Regions from separate parts of the Streptomyces sp. NPDC050617 genome, predicted to be linked through region 4. Evidence: riboswitches for the same ligand, from Rfam matches in the RefSeq annotation. Region 4 holds a riboswitch; each other region holds the start of a gene.
What was found. Region 4 has a riboswitch for cobalamin ahead of AB0I49_RS10450 (CoA-acylating methylmalonate-semialdehyde dehydrogenase). Riboswitches for the same ligand answer to the same signal wherever they lie in the genome.

Region 1: another riboswitch for cobalamin. It lies ahead of AB0I49_RS00755 (ABC transporter substrate-binding protein); the one in region 4 lies ahead of AB0I49_RS10450 (CoA-acylating methylmalonate-semialdehyde dehydrogenase).
Region 2: another riboswitch for cobalamin. It lies ahead of AB0I49_RS22230 (prenyltransferase/squalene oxidase repeat-containing protein); the one in region 4 lies ahead of AB0I49_RS10450 (CoA-acylating methylmalonate-semialdehyde dehydrogenase).
Region 3: another riboswitch for cobalamin. It lies ahead of AB0I49_RS30135 (cobalamin biosynthesis protein); the one in region 4 lies ahead of AB0I49_RS10450 (CoA-acylating methylmalonate-semialdehyde dehydrogenase).

Annotation. Positions count from the first base shown of each region.
Region 1 covers NZ_JBFAIS010000001.1:168,661-173,449, forward strand. The annotation lists gene AB0I49_RS00745 (RNA polymerase sigma-70 factor) at 159-1,112, opposite strand; partial or broken gene AB0I49_RS00750 (carboxymuconolactone decarboxylase family protein) at 1,026-1,465, shown strand; cobalamin riboswitch at 1,817-1,948, shown strand; gene AB0I49_RS00755 (ABC transporter substrate-binding protein) at 1,984-2,982, shown strand; gene AB0I49_RS00760 (iron ABC transporter permease) at 3,009-4,010, shown strand; gene AB0I49_RS00765 (ABC transporter ATP-binding protein) at 4,007-4,789, shown strand, end outside.
Region 2 covers NZ_JBFAIS010000016.1:169,363-174,151, reverse strand. The annotation lists gene AB0I49_RS22240 (CbiQ family ECF transporter T component) at 1-554, opposite strand, end outside; gene AB0I49_RS22235 (SCO2322 family protein) at 638-1,303, opposite strand; gene AB0I49_RS22230 (prenyltransferase/squalene oxidase repeat-containing protein) at 1,300-2,574, opposite strand; cobalamin riboswitch at 2,761-2,906, opposite strand; gene AB0I49_RS22225 (MBL fold metallo-hydrolase) at 2,965-4,008, opposite strand; gene AB0I49_RS22220 (aldehyde dehydrogenase) at 4,165-4,789, shown strand, end outside.
Region 3 covers NZ_JBFAIS010000028.1:65,646-70,434, forward strand. The annotation lists gene AB0I49_RS30120 (lysozyme) at 1-237, shown strand, start outside; gene AB0I49_RS30125 (inorganic phosphate transporter) at 408-1,658, shown strand; gene AB0I49_RS30130 (hypothetical protein) at 1,695-1,934, shown strand; cobalamin riboswitch at 2,188-2,321, shown strand; partial or broken gene AB0I49_RS30135 (cobalamin biosynthesis protein) at 2,374-3,309, shown strand; gene AB0I49_RS30140 (cobyric acid synthase) at 3,819-4,789, shown strand, end outside.
Region 4 covers NZ_JBFAIS010000006.1:57,451-62,239, forward strand. The annotation lists gene AB0I49_RS10450 (CoA-acylating methylmalonate-semialdehyde dehydrogenase) at 1-1,446, opposite strand, end outside; cobalamin riboswitch at 1,685-1,870, opposite strand; cobalamin riboswitch at 1,977-2,195, shown strand; gene metE (5-methyltetrahydropteroyltriglutamate--homocysteine S-methyltransferase) at 2,357-4,675, shown strand.

The sequences.
Region 1 (4,789 bases), on a different contig from region 4:
TCGGCAACGAGGGAGGCCGCCTTCCACGGCCGCGCCCGCCCCCCCGCCGACTCGGCCCGGCGGCCCCGGCCCCAGACAACCCTCTGGCCCCGCCCCTGCCCTGACAGCCACCGGCACTGGCCGCCCCCCCCCACGAGGCACTCTCCGCATTCAGGTTCTCAACGGCGCAGGGCGGTCTCCCGCTCCAGACGTGAGAGCTTCTCGGGATTGCGCACGGCGTAGAGCCCGGTGACGAGGCCGTCGTCGATGCGCATCGCCATGACGGTGTCGATCTCGCCGTCCCGCCGGATGATCAGTGCCGGGTCGCCGTTGACCTGTGCCGGTTGCAGGGACATGGCGGCGGCGATCTTGCCCAGTACGTGAGCCACCTGGCCGGCTCCCACGACGGGCGCCAGTGCGGCCCGTACGGCTCCGCCGCCGTCGGTCAGCAGGACGACGTCCGGCGCGAGGACGTCGAGCAGGTGCCGCAAGTCGCCCGTTTCGACTGCCTGCTGGAACGCCTCGACGGTGCGGCGGGTCCCGGCAGCGGAGGCAGCGGAGGTACCGGAGGCGGCCCTGCGCGGTCGGCGGGCGGCGACGCGGGTGCGTGCCCGGTGGGCGATCTGGCGGACCGCGGCCGGGTTCTTGTCGACGGCCTCGGCGATGTCGTCGTACCCGAGGCCGAACACCTCGCGCAGCACGAACACCGCCCGCTCGGTCGGGGCGAGCGTCTCCAGTACCAGCAGCATCGCCATCGAGACGCTGTCGGCCAGCTCGACGTCCTCGGCCACGTCGGGCGCGGTCAGCAGCGGTTCGGGCAGCCAGGGGCCGACGTAGGACTCCTTGCGTCGGCTGAGCGTGCGCAGTTGGCTCAGCGCTTGCCGGGTGGCGATCCTGACCAGGTACGCACGTTGGTCCCGCACGGTGTCGTGGTCGACGCCCGCCCACCGCAGCCAGGTTTCCTGGAGGACGTCCTCGGCGTCGGCGGCCGAGCCGAGCATCTCGTAGGCGACGGTGAACAGCAGGTTGCGGTGGGCGACGAACGCCTGGGTGGCGCTGTCCGTGCGGTCGCCGCGAGTGACCGGCTCGGATGTGTCCCTTGTCCGGCCGCTCGTAGTCGGGAACTGGTACAGCTCCGGGTCGGCCAGCTCAACGGCTGCGGCTTCTGTGTCGACGCCCACGCCAAGGAGGCCGCGGGGCCGCCGGGGAGACCGCGCTCCGGCTGGGCCTGGTGGCCGCCTGGCGGCACAGCACCATGTTCACCGAGGCCGAGCAGGCCGCGCTGGCGCTCACCGAGGAAGGCACCCGGCTCGGCGACCACGGCGTGTGCGACGAGACCTGGGCCGCGGTGCGCAAGCACTACGACGATGACCAGGTCGGGGCACTGGTCTGCCTGGTCTCCCTGATGAACGCGGCCACCCGGATGAACGTGATCGTGCACAACCCGGGGGGTTCGTACGAGCCCGGTATGTTCGCCAGCACGTAGGCCCGAGCCCGGCACGTAGGCCCGGTGCCAGCACGTAGGCCCGAAGCCAGAACGTAGGCCCGAGGCCAGAACGTAGCCCCGGAGCCGGCACGTAGACCCGCGGTCAGCACGTAGGCCCGCAGCGTCGAGGTCGAGACGATGACGCGCCCGGCTCCGCCTGCGGACGTCCGGAGTGCCCGCAGCGCGCCGTACCACCCCTCACTCGACCCCCGCGGATCGACCAGAACTCCAGCACCTTCGTGCTGTATTCGGTGCCGTATCCGGTGGCGTCTGCGGACCCGCATAGAGCGCTTCCGGGGTGCGGGCCGCCCGGCGGGCGCGGCTGCGGGCCCCGATCCGCCGTCTGGCACACTGTGCTCACTCAACCGAGGCGGCCAGGGCCAGGAAGTCGGTGCGAATCCGGCGCGGTCCCGCCACTGTGACCGGTCGGCCCCTCGTGGGCGCGGCCGGAAGCCAGATACTGTCTGGCCGCCTTTCCGTACCGACCGGGGACGAGGATCCCTCGGAAAGGCATGTACATGCTCCGCATAGGCGCGGCCTCGCGCACGCTTCTGACGTCTCTGCTGCTGCTTCCGCTCGCCGCGTGTGGCACGTCCGGTTCATCCGGTGCGGACAAGAGCGACGACAAGGCGGGCGGCGCGTCCGCCGGCTTTCCGTACACGGTCACCAACTGCGGAGTGAAGACCACGTTCACGCAGGCGCCGAAGCGAGCCGTCGCGCTCAACCAGCACACCACCGAGATCCTGCTCGCCCTGGGCCTGCAGGACCGCATGGCGGGCACCGCCTACCTCGACGACAAGATCAGCCCCGAATACCGGAAGGCGTACGACTCGGTGAAGGTGCTCGCCGAGAAGTACCCGTCGAAGGAGACCCTGCTCGGCGCGAATCCGGACTTCGTGTACGGCGGCTACGCCAGCGCCTTCGACAAGGGCGAGGGCCGCGATCGCGCCGGATTCCAGAAGTCCGGGATCAACACCCGCCTGAACATCGAGAGCTGCGCCAAGGGGCCGATCGACGTCGATGACCTCAAGACCGAGGTCACGCAGGTATCGCGGATCTTCAACGTCCCCGAGCGCGGCAAGAAGCTCATCGCGCGGGAACAGAAGGGCCTCGACTCCGTCGCCGCACGCCTCAAGGGCGTCGAGCCGGTCTCCGTGTTCGTGTACGACTCCGGTGACTCCAGCGCGTTCACCGCGGGCGGTCAGGGGCTCGGCAACGACATCATCCGCCGCGCGGGCGGCCGCAACGTCTTCGCGGACGTCGAAAAGTCCTTCGCCGACGTCTCCTGGGAACGCGTCATCGCCCGCAAGCCCGACGTCGTCGTGATCTACGACTACGGCGGCACCAGCGTCGCCGCGAAGAAGGAGCGGCTGCTGAACGACCCGGCGCTCAAGAACGTACCGGCGATCAAGAACAAGCGGTTCGCGGTGCTGCCGCTGTCCTCGGCCGTGCTCGGGGTGCGTGCCGCCGACGCCGTCGACGGCCTCGCCGCGCAGCTGCACCCCGGCGCGAAGTGAGCGGCGCCCGCACCCGGTGCTTTCCGTTGCTCGTCGCCGCGCTGGTCCTGGCGGTGGGGGCGGCGGCTGTCGCCGGACTCGCCATCGGGGCCGTGGGGATCCCGCCGGGGGAGGTGCTGCGCATCCTGGTCTCCGGTGAGCGCGGCGGCGCGTTCGCGTCCATCGTGTGGGACGTGCGAATGCCGCGCGTCATCCTCGCCATCGTGGTCGGCGCGGGGCTCGCCGTCGCCGGGACCGTGCTGCAGGCCGTGGTCCGCAACCCGCTCGCCGACCCGTACCTGCTCGGCGCCTCATCGGGCGCCTCCTCCGGCGCGGTCCTCGTCATCGTGCTCGGCGTCGGAGCGGGCACCGCGAGCACCGTCGCGCTGCCGGTGGCCGCGTTCATCGGCTCCATGGGCGCCCTCGTCGTCGTGTACGCGCTCGCGCGGCGCGGCGGCACCATGACGGCCGGGCGACTCGTGCTCGCCGGGGTCGCCGTGCAGTACATCCTGGCCGCGTTCACCAGTCTCGTCCTTGTCCTCTCGGCGCAGGCTGAGCACGCGCGGGCCATCATGTTCTGGACGCTGGGCGGTCTCGGCGCCGCCCGTTGGAACCAACTCCCGCTACCAGCCGTCGTGTTGATGCTCGGCACGGTGCTGCTCGTCGCGCTCGCCCGCCCGCTCGACCTGCTGCTCGCGGGCGAGGAGGGGGCCCAGGTTCTCGGCCTGGACACCAACCGCTTCCGGGCCGCCGTCTTCGTCCTCACCTCGCTCGTCATCGGCGTCCTCGTCGCGTTCAGCGGCGCGATCGGCTTCGTCGGCCTGATGGTGCCCCACGCCGCCCGCATGATCACCGGCGCGGGACACCGCAGACTGCTGCTCGTCGCCGCGCTCGGCGGCGCCGTGTTCCTGCTCCTGGCCGACCTGGGGGCCCGCACCGTCGCCGCACCACAGGAGATCCCTGTCGGCGTCGTCACCGCGCTCACCGGAGGCCCCTACTTCCTGTGGCTGCTGCGCCGCCACGCCCGGCCGGAAGGAGTCACGGCATGAACCAGCCGCCACCGGCCGCCCTCACGGTCACCGGCCTCGGCTACGCAGCCCCCGACGGCACCACGCTCGTCCGCGACGTCGACCTCGACGCCGCGCCCGGCGAGACGGTCGGCCTGGTCGGCCCCAACGGCAGCGGCAAGACCACCCTCCTGCGCTGCGTCTACGGCACCCTGCGCCCCGCCGCCGGCACCGTCCGCGTCGACGGCGCCGACTCCACCGCCCTCTCCGTCAAGGAGCGCGCCCGCCGCATCGCCGTCGTCCCGCAGGACGCCCCCGGCACCTTCGGCCTCACCGTCGCCGAGGTCGTCGCCATGGGCCGCAGCCCGCACAAACGGTTCTGGGAGCAGGACACCAAGGACGACGCCCGCCGCGTCACCGACGCCCTCACCCGCGTCGGCTCCGCCGACCTCGCCCACCGCCCCTACGAACAGCTCTCCGGCGGCGAACGCCAACGCGCCCTGGTGGCACGGGCGTTGGTGCAGGAACCCGGCCTCCTCGCCCTGGACGAGCCCACCAACCACCTCGACATCCGCCACCAGTTGGAACTCCTCACCCTGCTGCGCGCCCTGCCCGCCACCAAGCTGGTCGTCCTGCACGACCTCAACCTCGCCGCCTCCTACTGCGACCGCCTCCACGTCCTGGACGGGGGAAGCGTCGTCGCCTCCGGGCGGCCCGCCGATGTCCTCACCGAAGACCTCCTGGAGAAGGTCTACGGCGTACGCGCCCACATCGGCGCCCATCCGACGACCGGCGTCCCGCACATCGTCTACATCCCGCCG
Region 2 (4,789 bases), on a different contig from region 4:
GCGGCGCGCAGTCGCGCCACGTCGGCGACGAGGTTCGGCGCGAACGTCATGGCGACGACGATCGCGACGCCCGCCTCGTACAGCGCGCCCGGCAGGGACTTCAGCAGCCGCGCCGGGTTCGCCAGCGCGTTCGCCGCGCCGACGCAGATCAGGAGGGTCGCGAGCTTGAGCCCGTCGTACAGCGCGAACACCAGCCCCTCCGCCGTCACCCGGCCGCCGATCCGCACCCCGCGCGCCCAGTCGGGCAGCGGCACCTCGGGCAGGGTGACGATCGTGTGCGTACCGGGGATCGGGGACCCCAGCACGACGGCGAACACCAGCCGGATGCCCAGCACCAGCAGCCCCAGCTTGAGGAACGCCCCGTACGACCGCGCCCACGGCGCGTCCGTGCGCCGCGCCGCCACCACATACCCCGCGACGCCGACCAGCAGGCACAGCAGCAGCGGATTGGTCGTACGGGAGGCGGCCGTGGCGAGCCCGAGCGCCCACAGCCACCAGGCGCCGGGGTGCAGGGCGCCGCTCCGGGAGGCCAGCGGGGCACGGGCGCGGCCCATGGCCTCGGTCGCCGCACGGCCGCGCGGCGACCGCACCTCGTGCTCGTCCGCCCGCGTCCTGCGCTCCGGCCGTTTCATCCGCTTCATCCGCGGCGGCGGCGCGCCTGCCACCAGGCGGCGGCCCCGAGGGCGACGACGGCGGCGGCGCCGCCGATCAGCCCGGCGGACGGGCCGCCTCCGCCGTCGTCCTTCTTCGCGGCGCCGGTCGTCTCGGCCGGCGCCGGGGTCTTCTTCCCGCCGTCGGCCACCTGCTCGCCGCACCCCGACTTCGGGTAGCCGTCGATGGCGCACAGCAGCGCCGCCGAGTTGTAGCGCAGCGGCTTCGCGACCGCCGCCAGCGCCTCGCTTGCGCTGGCGTCCCTGCCGACGCGCGCGCAGGCTGTACGGGCCTGGGGCGGCGTCCCGCCGTCGGGCGCGTCGGCGGCGGTGCCGAAGTCCACGACGAGGGCGACGCGCTTGCTGCCGCCCTTGGCGGGGGTGTCCGCGCAGATCGCGCCGAAGTCCGCCGCCCGGCGCGGCTTCGCGGCCTGCGAGGAGTCCTGGCTGACGGCGAACCGGAAGCCGAGCGTGTCGCCGTCGTCGGGCCGCGCCACCGAGGGGCCCTGCGTGGCGTACGTCCACCCCTGGCCGGAGCTCTCCCAGAACGACCAGTAGCGGTAGCCGTCCGCGTGCGCGGGCGCGGCGCCCAGGACGGCGAGCGCCCCGGCGAGCAGCGCCGTGCCCGACGCCCGGCGCAGGCGGCCCGTCACAGCTTCGGGTTCTTCTTGCGGCCGCTGAGCAGGAAGCCGACGCCGATGCCCGCCACCAGGCAGACGCCCACGAACCACCAGAGGCCGAACCCGCCCTCGTCCTTCTTCTCGTCCTTCGCGTCCTTCTTCGACGCGTCCGCCGCCGCCTCCGGCTTCGGGCCGGTCGCGTTCAGCTGCTGTACGAGGTCGCCGCCGACGGTGCGCGGGTCCGTACCGGACGCCTTGGCCGCCAGGATCAGCTTCGCGAGCTTGCCGGGGTCGCCCTTGGCCCAGGCGGCGGCGCCGTTCTTGTCGTCGCGCAGCCACCCCATGGCCTTGCCGGCGGCGTCGGTGTGGCCGCCCGCCGCGAGCGCGGCGACCGCGTCGGCGGTGGCCCCGAAGTCGGGCTTGTCGGACTTGGGGTCCATGGCGGAGGTCAGGTGCTGACCGCTGCCGCTGAGCTTCGCCGCCAGATACGCGGACCCGGCGTCGGCCGCGGCGGCGGCGTTCTCCGCCTTGGCCTTGTCCTTGTCGCCGTCGCCCTTCGCGCAGTCGAGCGGCTTCGGGGCCTTGTCCCCGCCGCTCGGGTGCTCGACCAGATACCCCTTGCCCGTCGCGGCCAGCGTCGCCGCCGCGCTCGCGAGGTCGTTGGCGAGCAGCTGCCCCTTCTGCGGCAGATAGGCGAAGGCCCCGCGCTCGCCCTCCTTGGCGTCGCAGCCGAGCTGGAAGGAGAGCAGCGCGTCGTACGGGGTCTTGCCGCCCTTGGCCGTGGCCTTCGCCGGGTCCTGGCCGGCCGCCGCGTACGCGCCGACGGCCGTCGCGGTGGAGTTGGCGTTGCTGGGGTTGCCGGGCTGCGCGCCCCAGCCGCCGTCCTCGTTCTGCGTGGACTTGAGCCAGTCGAGCCCCTTCTTCACCTGGGCGCCGCGCCCGCCGACCGTGGCGAGCCCCTGCACGGCGGCGGCCGTGGCGTCGGTGAACTCGCCCTTCTTCGCGTCGCAGGGCGTGCCGGTGTCGGCGCGGTACCCGGCGAAGCCGCCGTCCGCGCACTGCTGCCCGGCCAGCCAGTCCACGGCCGACTTGGCGGGCGTGACGCCCACCGAATCCTGCGCGAGGAAGGCCAGGGACTGCCGGAACACGCCGTCGAACTGCGGGTTCGTCGTCCCGTACAGCCCCGGCGCCGCCGGGGGCGGCGAATCGGCGGAGGCGGCGGGGGCCGCGGCCGCGCTCAGCAGGGCGGCGGCGGCCAGAGCCGCGGCGCCGCGGCGCGCGTGGACGGCGGGGGAGGGGGCCATGGGGTCGGTGCCTCTCGGTGAAGGTCGCAACGGTGGGTGCTGCACAGCGGTGGGTGGTACACAGCCGTGCACGGCCGCCCACCCGCGCGCTGTCGTCGGACCGCGCGGTGGCACCGGGCTCAGCTCCGTATACCTCGACGGTGCCGGTCGCCGGGCGCCGCCGCCAGGCGGACGCGTCCGGCTCCGGGAGCCTGTTCGCCCCATCGCGGGTGCTCCGGCTCGTACGGCCGTACGCGCGGGGCTACGGCCGCACTCACGGTTGCGGGTCAGCGCCGGAGTCGCACCGGCTTTCCCCGTGGCGAGGCGGGATGAAGTTGTGCAGAACACTCTAACGGGCGGGTCCCGCCCGTTCCGCTGACGGGCGGGCCGGGGCCTCCTGGCGTACGTGCCTCATACCGCCCGGTACGTGACGGGCCCGCTCCCCGGCACCGCCTCCGCGTGGCCGAGCTTCACGAGCCGCCGCAGGTGGGCCTCCGCCTCGGAGACGGCGATGTTGCGGGAGGTGTAGGGGATGTCGGCCCAGGGGCGGTTCCACTCCATGGCCGCGGCGAGCTGCCAGGGCGTCCTGGGGGCGGCGAGCAGTTCGCGCAGGCCGGCGAGGCGGGAGCGGTGGTGGTCGAGGAGTTCGCGCACGCGGCCGGGGGCGTCGGCGAAGGGGTGCTGATGGGCGGGGAGCACCTCGGCGGGGGCGAGGGCGGCGACGCGTTCGAGGGAGGCGAGGTAGTCGCCGAGCGGGTCGATGGAGGTGGCCTCCTCGGCTTCCGGGTCCTCGTACAGGCCGATGTGCGGCGTGATGCCCGGCAGCAGGTGGTCGCCGGAGAAGAGCCGGCCGTGGCCGGGCCGCCCGGCGGGGTGGGCCTCTTCGAGGTGGAGGCAGACGTGGCCGGGCGTGTGGCCGGGGGTCCAGACGGCGCGGAGCCGGCGGCCGGGGAGGTCGAGGAGTTCGCCCGGCTCGATGGCCCGGTCGGGCAGCGCGGCCCGCTGCCCGGGGAGGGGGCGGGCGCGCCCTTCGGCGAGCGCGGCCGTCAGCGGGGCGAGGTGGTCGTCGGGCGCGCCCGCGGCGGCGAGCTTGTCGACGAGGTAGCCGAGCCAGCGCGCGGGCTCCGCCTCGCGCGTGCGCCGCACCACGTCCGCGTCGGCGGCGTGCATGGCGATCCACGCCCCCGACTCCTCGCGGACCCGCCCGGAGAGGCCGTGGTGGTCGGGGTGGTGGTGGGTGATGAGCACGCCGCGCAGTTCGGAGGCGGCCGTGCCGCACTCCGCGAGCCCGGTGGCGAGCGCGTCCCAGGAGTCGGGGTCGTCCCATCCGGTGTCGATGAGGACGGGGCCGTCGTCGGTGTCGAGGAGGTATATGAGGGTGTGCCCGAGGGGGTTGTCCGGTATGGGGACGGGGATGGACCAGACCCCGCCGCCGTGGTCCGTGACGCGTGCCATGCCGGGTCCCCTCTCACCGTGGTCCGCCGCGTCCCGCGTCGGATCCATTGCCCACTATAACTAGAACTGGTATCAGTTCTGATGCAGCGTCAGAACGGTTGCCGGCACCGGCGGCCGTACGGGCAGGGGCCAAGCCAACCCGCGGGAGGCTCACACATGAGCGACCTCATCGAGCACGGACAGCTCTTCATCGGCGGCGAGTTGACCGATCCGGCAGGCCGGGACGTCATCGAGGTCGTCTCGCCGCACACGGAGCAGGTCATCGGCAGGGTGCCGCACGCCACGCGCGCGGACGTCGACAAGGCGGTCGCCGCCGCCCGCGCCTCCTTCGACTCCGGGGTCTGGGCGAACCGCACCCTGGACGAGCGCATCGAGGTCGTCACCCGCATCAAGGACGCCGTCGCCGCGCGCCACGAGGAGATCGCCCGGCTCATCTCGGCCCAGAACGGCTCCCCGTCCTCCTGGAGCGTCCTCGCGCAGGCGCTCGGCGCGATGATGGTCTGGGACTGCGCGATCACCGTCGCGCGCGACTTCCCGTACGAGGAGCGGCGGGCCGGAGTGCTCGGGCCGCTGCTGGTGCGGCGCGAGCCGGTCGGCGTGGTGGCGGCCGTGGTGCCGTGGAACGTGCCGCAGTTCGTGGCCGCCGCGAAGCTCGCGCCCGCGCTGCTCGCCGGCTGCTCGGTGGTGCTCAAGCCGTCGCCGGAGACGCCGCTGGACGCGTACGTGCTGGCCGAGATCGCCGCCGAGGCGGGGCTGCCGCGCGGGGTGCTGTCGGTCCTGC
Region 3 (4,789 bases), on a different contig from region 4:
CGCAATCCGGTGATCTACACGACCGCCCGCTGGTGGAACAGCTGCACGGGCGGCAGCGGGGCCTTCGGCGCGAGCCATCCGCTGTGGCTGGCGAACTGGCACGGCTCGCCGGGGCCGATGCCCGCCGGCTGGTCGTTCGCGACCTTCTGGCAGCACGCGAACCGCGGCGTCCTCCCCGGCGACCAGGACGTGTTCAACGGCACGATGAAGGGGCTGCGGCAGTTCGCCTCCGGTTGATCCGCCGGCCGCCGCCCATACCCCGCACCGCCGTGGCGCGACTCCCCCGGTTCCGGGCGCCGCGCCACTCCGGTCGGCGTCACCACCACGCCCGTTCCAGTTCACCTTCCGTTCATCAAGGCTCTTTAGGTTCGCCGCGTCACTGCTCACCAAACTGATTGCCTGGGTGAATGGAACACATCACGCTTCTCATCGGGATCGTGATCGTCACGGCCTTGGTGTTCGACTTTACGAACGGCTTCCACGACACGGCCAACGCCATGGCCACCACCATCTCCACCGGCGCCCTGAGCCCCCGGATCGCGGTGGCGATGTCCGCGGCGCTGAACCTCGTCGGCGCGTTCCTCTCCGTCGAGGTGGCCAAGACCATCTCCGGCGGGATCATCGACGAGAGCGCGGGCATCAGGCCCGAAGTGATCTTCGCGGGGCTCGTCGGCGCGATCGTCTGGAACCTGCTCACCTGGCTGGCCGGACTCCCCTCCAGCTCCTCGCACGCCCTCTTCGGCGGCCTCATCGGCGCGACCCTGGTCTCCGTCGGCACCGGCGGGGTCAACGGCGACGCCGTCATCATGAAGGTCGTCATCCCGGCCGTGGCCGCCCCCTTCGTCGCGGGCCTCGCCGCGCTGCTCGCCACCCGGCTGACGTACCGCCTCGCCCGCGACCGCGACGAGCGCGACACCGCCAAGGGGTACCGCGCGGGCCAGATCGCCTCCGCCGCCCTGGTCTCCCTCGCCCACGGCACCAACGACGCCCAGAAGACCATGGGCGTGATCACCCTCGCGCTGGTCACCGGCGGCGTCGTCGCCCCGCACGCCGACCCGCCGCTGTGGGTCATCGTCTCGGCCGGCCTCGCCATCGCGCTCGGCACCTACCTGGGCGGCTGGCGGATCATCCGCACCATGGGCAAGGGCATCACCGACATCCAGCCGCCGCAGGGCTTCGCCGCCCAGACCGGCGCGGCGGCCGTCATCCTCTCCTCCTCCCACCTCGGCTTCGCGCTCTCCACCACCCAGGTCTGCTCCGGCTCGGTGATGGGCGCCGGCCTCGGCCGCAAGGGCGGCGTCGTCCGCTGGTCGACCGCGGGCCGGATGGTCGTCGCCTGGTGCCTGACGCTCCCGGCCGCCGCCCTCGTCTCCGGCGGCGCGGCGTTCCTCGCCGACCAGGGCGACTGGGGCATCACCGCGGTCGCCGTCCTCGCCCTCGCCGCCTGCGGCGCGATCTGGGCGGCGTCGCGGCGCAAGCCGGTCGACCACACCAATGTGAACGCGCCCGAGCCCGCCGCCACCGCCGACGAGCCGGCCGGTGTGGTCACCGCCGCGCTCCAGAGCGTCGCCCCGCCGCCCGCCGGGCCGCTCACCGCGGCGGACGTACCGCCCGCCCAGCCCCACGACCGCGCCCCGGCCGCCGCGGCGACCACCTGAGCCGTCCGAGCCACCTAAGGAATCAGGACCCACGCCATGAACATCGACTGGGCAGCCCTCGGGCAGGTCTTCGGCGTCAGCCTCGTGGTGACGGTCGGCATGGTGGGCGTGTTCACGCTCGGCATCGTCGGCACGTCCCGCAAGCCGCGCGAACAGGGGGACGGCGCGGCCGCCGCGACCGGCGGCCCCGGCGCCCTCGCCCGCACCGGCGCGTACGCCTGCTTCGCCGCGTGCGCGGCGGTCGTCGCGTACGGCATCTATCTCATCGTGGCTTGAACCGCCTGAGCTGAGCCGCTTGAGCTGAGCCGCTTGAGCGGATTCGCCTGAGCTGAGTCGCTTGAGCCGAGCGGTGACGGCAGTGCCTTGGGGCCCGCCGGGGAGTGTCCGGATGACACCGCCCGGCGGGCCTTCGCGCGTGCGCCCCGCGTTCCCCACTGTGTGCCTCCGCACACTCCCCCGTCGCAGGTCAAGCGTGAGTTGACGGCCGTTCCCGGGCCATGGTGGACTTCCGGAGCCAAACGGCGACAGCAGAGGAAGCCGGTGCGAATCCGGCGCGGTCCCGCCACTGTTACCGGGGAGCGCTCCCCCATCACTCACAGGCCACGGCTCGCCGACACGAGCTGGAAGGCCGGGGGAAGCGCGGATCCGGGAGCCAGGAGACTCTGGTCGCCGGTCACGTCGAGCCAGGGCGCGGACCCTGAGTGAGGACATACGGATGCGTGCCGGTCACGCCCCTTTCGCGTACGGCGCCGCCCTCGGCTTCCTCGGCGACCTCCTCGCGGGCGACCCCCGCCGCGGCCACCCGGTGGCCGCCTTCGGGCGCGCCGCCGCGGCCGCCGAGCGCGCCCTGTGGCGCGATCACCGCGGCTTCGGGGCGCTGCACACCGCGCTGTGCGCGGGCGGCGCCGCCGCGGGGGCCGCGCTGCTGGCCCGTACGGTACGCACCGCCCCCGCGCCGCGCGCGGCCGAGGCGGCGCTGACCGCCGCCGCCGTCTGGGCCGTGCTCGGCGGCACCTCGCTGGGCCGTGAGGCGCGGGCGGTCGGCGGCGCGCTGGCCGCCGGGGACCTCGCGGCGGCGCGGGAGCGGCTACCGCATCTGTGCGGGCGGGACCCCCGCGAACTGGACGAGCAGCAGATCGCGCGCGCCGTGGTGGAGTCGGTGGCCGAGAACACCTCGGACGCGGTGGTCGGCGCCCTGGTGTGGGGCGCGGTCGCCGGGGTGCCGGGGCTGGTCGGCTTCCGCGCGGTCAACACCCTGGACGCGATGGTCGGGCACAAGTCGCCGCGCCACCGCCGGTTCGGCTGGGCCGCGGCCCGCCTCGACGACGTCGCCGGCTGGCCGGGCGCTCGGCTGACCGCCGCGCTCGCCGCCGTCGCCGGCCCCGACCCGCGCGGCGCCTGGCGCGTCGCCCGCCGCGACGCGGGCAAGCACCCCAGCCCCAACGCCGGCCCGGTCGAAGCCGCCTTCGCCGGCGCCCTCGGCATCCGCCTCGGCGGCACCCTCGCCTACCAGGGCCGCGTCGAACACCGCCCCGTACTCGGCGCGGAGCTGCGCCCGGTCGCCGTCGCGGACATCGAACGGGCGGTACGGCTCTCGCGCCGGGTCTCGCTGCTGGCGCTGTGCGTCGCGGTGGCGGGGCGGGCGGCGGTCGTGACCGCCGCGGGACGGCGAGCGGGCAGCGCGGCAGGAGTCGTTACGGGCGTGGCGAGCGCCGCCGCGGGCGTGGCGGAGGCAGCGGACGCGCTGGTCCGTACGGGCGCGGCCGGACGGACCGAAGCGGTCGACCGTACGGACGCAGCCGGACGGACCGAAGCGGTCGACCGTACGGACGCAGCGAGCGTCGTCACGGGCGCGAGCAGCCGCATGGGCGTGACCAGTCGTAGCAGCGCGAGCAGCCGCACGAGCGCGGCCGACGGACGAGTCCCGACGGCGACCGCTGTCCCGGGCGACGGGGCCGGCGCCGCCGGAGCGGCCACGGGCGTGGCCCGCCGTCCAGGCGCGGCGAGCGCCCCCGGCGGCAGTCGGGCCGGAACCGGAAGGCCGGGGCGCGGTGCCGTTCCGCTTCGTGGTGGTGCGGGAGTGGCCGGCGGGGTGGCAGTGGTCGGCGTTGTGGGCAGGATCGTGGCGGGTTTGTGGGGGCGCGGAGCGAGGAGGCAGCGGTGAGTGGGGACGGACGCGGGCCGGCAGGCCCGCTCGGCGGGGGGCTGCTCGTCGCGGGGACGACCTCGGACGCGGGCAAGAGCGTGGTGACGGCGGGGATCTGCCGGTGGCTGGTCCGCAAGGGCGTCAAGGTCGCGCCGTTCAAGGCGCAGAACATGTCGCTGAACTCCTTCGTGACCCGCGAGGGCGCGGAGATCGGGCGGGCGCAGGCGATGCAGGCCGCGGCGGCGCGCGTGGAGCCGAGCGCGCTGATGAACCCGGTGCTCCTCAAGCCCGGCAGCGACCGCAGCAGCCAGGTCGTGTTGATGGGCAAGCCCGTCGGCGAGCTCAGCGCGCAGGGCTACTTCGGCGACGGCGAGCAGGCCCGGTACACCGGGCGGGAGCAGCTGCTCGGCACCGTCACCGACTGCCTGGAGGAGCTGCGGCGTACGCATGACGCGGTGATCTGCGAGGGCGCGGGCAGCCCGGCCGAGATCAACCTGCGGCGCACCGACATCGTCAACATGGGCATCGCGCGGGCCGCGCGGCTGCCCGTCGTCGTGGTCGGCGACATCGACCGCGGCGGCGTCTTCGCGTCGTTCTTCGGCACGACGGCGCTGCTCTCCGAGGCGGACCAGCGGTTCATCGCCGGGTACCTGGTCAACAAGTTCCGCGGCGACGTGTCGCTGCTCGAACCGGGCCTGGACATGCTGCGGGACCTCACCGGGCGGCCGACGGTGGGCGTCCTGCCGTACGCGCACGGACTCGGCATCGACGAGGAGGACGGGCTGCGGGTCTCGCTGCGCGGCGCGGTGCGCGAGAGCGTCGTCGCGCCGCCGCACGGCGCGGACGTGCTGCGCGTCGCGGTCGCCGCCGTGCCCCTGATGTCGAACTTCACGGACGTGGACGCGCTGGCCGCCGAGCCCGGCGTCGTCGTGCGGTTCGTGGACCGGGCGGAGGAGCTGGCCGACGCCGACCTGGTGGTGCTGCC
Region 4 (4,789 bases):
GCGCGAGGTGACGGTCTTGGTGCGGGTGTAGAAGCGGATGGCGTCGGGGCCGTGCTGGTTGAGGTCGCCGAAGCCGGACCGCTTCCAGCCGCCGAAGGTGTGGTAGGCGACGGGGACCGGGATGGGCACGTTGACGCCGATCATGCCGGTGTCCACGCGGCGGCTGAAGTCGCGGGCGGTGTCGCCGTCCCTGGTGAAGAGGGAGACGCCGTTGCCGTACGGGTGCTCGCTGGGCAGGCGGAGGGCTTCCTCGTAGTCGGCGGCGCGTACGACGCACAGGACGGGGCCGAAGATCTCCTCGCGGTAGATCCGCATCCGCGGGGTGACCCGGTCGAAGAGGGACGCGCCCGCGAAGAACCCGTTCTCGTGGCCGGGGAGGGTGAAGCCGCGGCCGTCGGCGACGAGTTCGGCGCCCTCGTTCACGCCGATGTCGACATAGCGGCGGACCCGGTCGAGCGCGTCGCGGCTCACCAGCGGCCCGAAGTCGGCCTCCGGGTCGTCGCTGCGGCCGATGCGCAGCGTGCCGACACGTTCCTTGAGGGCCGCGACCAGCCGGTCGGCCGTCTCCTCGCCGACGGGCACGGCCACCGAGATCGCCATGCACCGCTCGCCCGCGGATCCGTATCCGGCGCCGATGAGCGCGTCGACGGCCTGGTCGAGGTCGGCGTCCGGCATCACGATCATGTGGTTCTTGGCGCCGCCGAAGCACTGGGCGCGCTTGCCGTGGGCGGCGGCGGTGGCGTAGATGTGCGCGGCGACCGGGGTGGAGCCGACGAAGCCGAGCGCGCCGACCCGCGGGTCCTCCAGGAGGGTGTCGACGGCTTCCTTGCCGCCGTTGACGACGTTCAGGACGCCGGGCGGCAGGCCCGCCTCCAGGAACAGTTCGGCCAGCCGCAGCGGTACGGACGGGTCGCGCTCGGAGGGCTTGAGGATGAACGCGTTTCCGCAGGCCAGGGCGGGCGCGGCCTTCCACAGGGGGATCATCGCGGGGAAGTTGAAGGGGGTGATGCCGGCGGTCACGCCGATCGGGGCGCGCAGCGAGTGGACGTCGATGCCGGTGCCGGCGTTGTCCGTGAACTCGCCCTTGAGGAGATGCGGAATGCCGGCGGCGAACTCGACGACCTCCAGGCCGCGCTGGATGTCGCCGTGCGCGTCGGCCACGGTCTTGCCGTGCTCGGCCGACAGCAGCCGGGCCAGGGAGTCGCGCTCGCCCTCGACGAGCTGGAGGAAGCGCAGCAGGACGCGGGCGCGGCGCTGCGGGTTCCACTCGCCCCACTCCTGCTGCGCGGTGACCGCGTCGGCGATGGCCGTCTCGGTGTCGGCGCGGCCCGCGAGGGGGACGCGGGCCTGGACCGTACCGGTGTTGGGGTCGTACACGTCGCCGTGGAGGCCGGACGTGCCGGCGGTGTGCTCGCCGCCGATGAAGTGCGTGAGTTCGCGGACCATGGGTGCCTGCTCTCGTCAGGGGAGATCCGGGGACGGCGCGGCGGGCGGGCGGCGGGCGCACGGGTGGGTGCGCCGCCGCCGCGGGCCGCGGGACAGTGAGCATCGGGCCGCCGGACGGACGTCGGGGCCGCCGGGGCGCGAGGGTCTACGAGCGCGGGGTGGGTCGGGTGCGCTCCGCCGGATCACCAGGGTCGTGGGTACGGACCGGTGCCATGCGTGTCTGCTCCATCCTCGTGGACAACACGGAACATCCCGCGGCCGGTATCCTGACTCCCGGATCCCCGCGCGCCGCCCGTCTTCCCGGCAGACCTCGCCAGTGACGTGTGGATGGCGGCGCACTCCCCGGTCACAGTGGCGGGACCGTGTCGGATTCGCACCGGCTTCCCTGCACCGCGGACCTTGTGCCCCGAAGATATAGTTGGACGTCCTAGTAAGTCCACCCCCTCCGACGGCCGGCTCCCGACGCGCCCCGTGTCCCACATCACCTTCCGGGATGTGAACAGCGGTGCCCGGACAACCCCCTGACCTCTAGGCTGACCCTTGCAGCTGGTTCGCCCTGCCCGCCAGGCAGGCGCGTCGCAAGAGGGAACCCGGTGGGAATCCGGGACTGCCCCGCAGCGGTGAGCGGGAACGACCGCCGTCATACGCACTGGATCCGGCCACGGGTCCGGGAAGCGACGGCCAGTAGGAATCTGCCCCGGCAGATGTGCCCGCGAGTCCGAAGACCTGCCCGTTGCCCGTACGCGACCGATCGCGTACGGAAATCCCGGTGACCTCGTGGGCGGGTCGGCGTGCGTATCAGGCGGGACACCGCGCCGCTGACGCGCGTACGCCCGCCCGGTCCGTCACCCTTCGCGTCCGCGTCCCGCCGCCGGGATTCTCAAGGAGTCATCTCGCGAAGGAGATTTCCGTGACAGCGAAGTCCGCAGCCGCGGCAGCACGGGCCACCGTGTACGGCTATCCCCGCCAGGGCGCGAACCGCGAACTGAAGAAGGCCGTCGAGGGCTACTGGAAGGGCCGCGTCACCGCCGACGCGCTCCGGGAGACCGCCGCGGACCTGCGCCGCGCGAACTGGCGGCAGTTGGCCGACGCCGGCGTCCACGAGGTGCCGACCGGCGACTTCTCGTACTACGACCACGTCCTGGACACCAGCGTCATGGTCGGCGCCGTCCCCGCCCGGCACCGCGCCGCCGTCGACGCCGACCCGCTCGACGGCTACTTCGCCATGGCGCGCGGCAACCAGGACGTGGCGCCCCTTGAGATGACCAAGTGGTTCGACACCAACTACCACTACCTGGTGCCGGAGCTGGGTCCGGACACGGTCTTCGCCGCCGACTCCGCCAAGCAGGCCGCCGAGCTGACGGAGGCCCGCGCCCTCGGCCACACCCCGCGCCCCGTCCTCGTCGGCCCCGTCACGTATCTCCTGCTGGCCAAGCCCGCCCCCGGCGTCGCCGCCGGCTTCGAACCGCTCACCCTCCTCGACCGGCTGCTCCCCGTGTACGCGGAGATCCTCGCCGACCTGCGCGCGGCGGGTGCCGAGTGGGTGCAGCTGGACGAGCCCGCCCTCGTCCAGGACCGCACCCCGGCCGAACTGAACGCCGCCGCCCGCGCCTACCGCGACCTGGGCGCCCTCGCCGAACGGCCGAAGCTCCTCGTCGCCTCCTACTTCGACCGGCTCGGCGACGCGCTGCCCGTCCTCGCCAAGGCCCCGGTGGACGGCCTCGCGCTCGACCTCACCGAGGCCGCCGCCGCCAACCTGGACGACCTCGCCGCCGTCGGCGGGCTGCCCGGCAAGCGCCTGGTCGCGGGCGTCGTCAACGGCCGCAACATCTGGATCAACGACTTCGAGAAGTCCCTGTCCACCCTCGCCACCCTGCTCGGCCTCGCCGACCGCGTGGACGTGGCCGCCTCCTGCTCGCTCCTGCACGTGCCGATCGACGCGGCGGCCGAGCGCGACATCGACCCGCAGATCCTGCGCTGGCTGTCCTTCGCCCGGCAGAAGACGGCGGAGATCGTCACGCTCGCCCGCGGCCTCGCGCGCGGCACGGACACGATCGCCACCGAGATCGCCGCCAACCGGGCCGACCTGGCGTCCCGCGCCAACTCCCCGATCACGCGGGATCCGGCGGTGCGGGCCCGCGCCGCCGCCGTCACCGACGCGGACGGCCGCCGCTCGGCCCCGTACGAGCGGCGCGCCGCCGCCCAGCGCGCCCGCCTCGGGCTGCCGCTGCTGCCGACCACCACGATCGGATCGTTCCCGCAGACCGGCGAGTTGCGCGCCGCCCGCGCCGATCTGCGCGCGGGCCGCCTCGACACCGCCGGTTACGAGGAGCGCATCCGGAACGAGATCCGCGAGGTCCTCGCCTTCCAGGAGCGGGCGGGCATCGACGTCCTGGTGCACGGCGAGCCCGAACGCAACGACATGGTGCAGTACTTCGCCGAGCAGCTGACCGGCTACCTCGCCACCCAGCACGGCTGGGTGCAGTCGTACGGCACCCGCTATGTGCGCCCGCCGGTCCTCGCGGGCGACATCTCGCGCCCGGAGCCGATGACGGTGCGCTGGACCTCGTACGCGAACTCGCTCACCGACCGGCCCGTCAAGGGCATGCTCACGGGCCCGGTGACGATGCTCGCGTGGTCCTTCGTCCGCGACGACCAGCCGCTCGGCGACACCGCCCGGCAGGTGGCGCTCGCCCTGCGCGACGAGGTCGAGGACCTGGAGGCGGCGGGCACGTCGGTCATCCAGGTCGACGAGCCGGCGCTGCGCGAGACGCTCCCGCTGCGCGCCGCCGACCGCCCCGGCTATCTGGCCTGGGCCACCGAGTCCTTCCGCCTCACCACCGGCGGCGTGCGCCCGGCCACGCAGATCCATACGCACATGTGCTACGCCGAGTTCGGCGACATCGTGCAGGCCATCGACGACCTCGACGCCGACGTCATCAGCCTGGAGGCGGCCCGCTCCCATATGCAGGTCGCCCGCGAACTGGCCGCGCACGGCTACCCGCGCGAGGCCGGCCCCGGCGTCTACGACATCCACTCCCCGCGCGTCCCCTCCGTCGAGGAGGCTGCCGCCCTGCTGCGCAAGGGGCTGAAGGCCATCCCCGCCCAGCGCCTGTGGGTCAACCCCGACTGCGGCCTGAAGACCCGCGGCTGGCCCGAGACGCGCGCCTCGCTGGAGAACCTGGTCGCCGCCGCCCGCACGGTACGGGCGGAGCTTCCCGAGTCCTGACGCGGTGACGCGTCCGCGCCCGTCACCAGTGCCCCGGCGCACTGGTGACGGGCGCGGCCCTGGCACAACTCGCGCCGGAAAATGGCCATTTGTCCGTTAAAACGGACCGAGGAT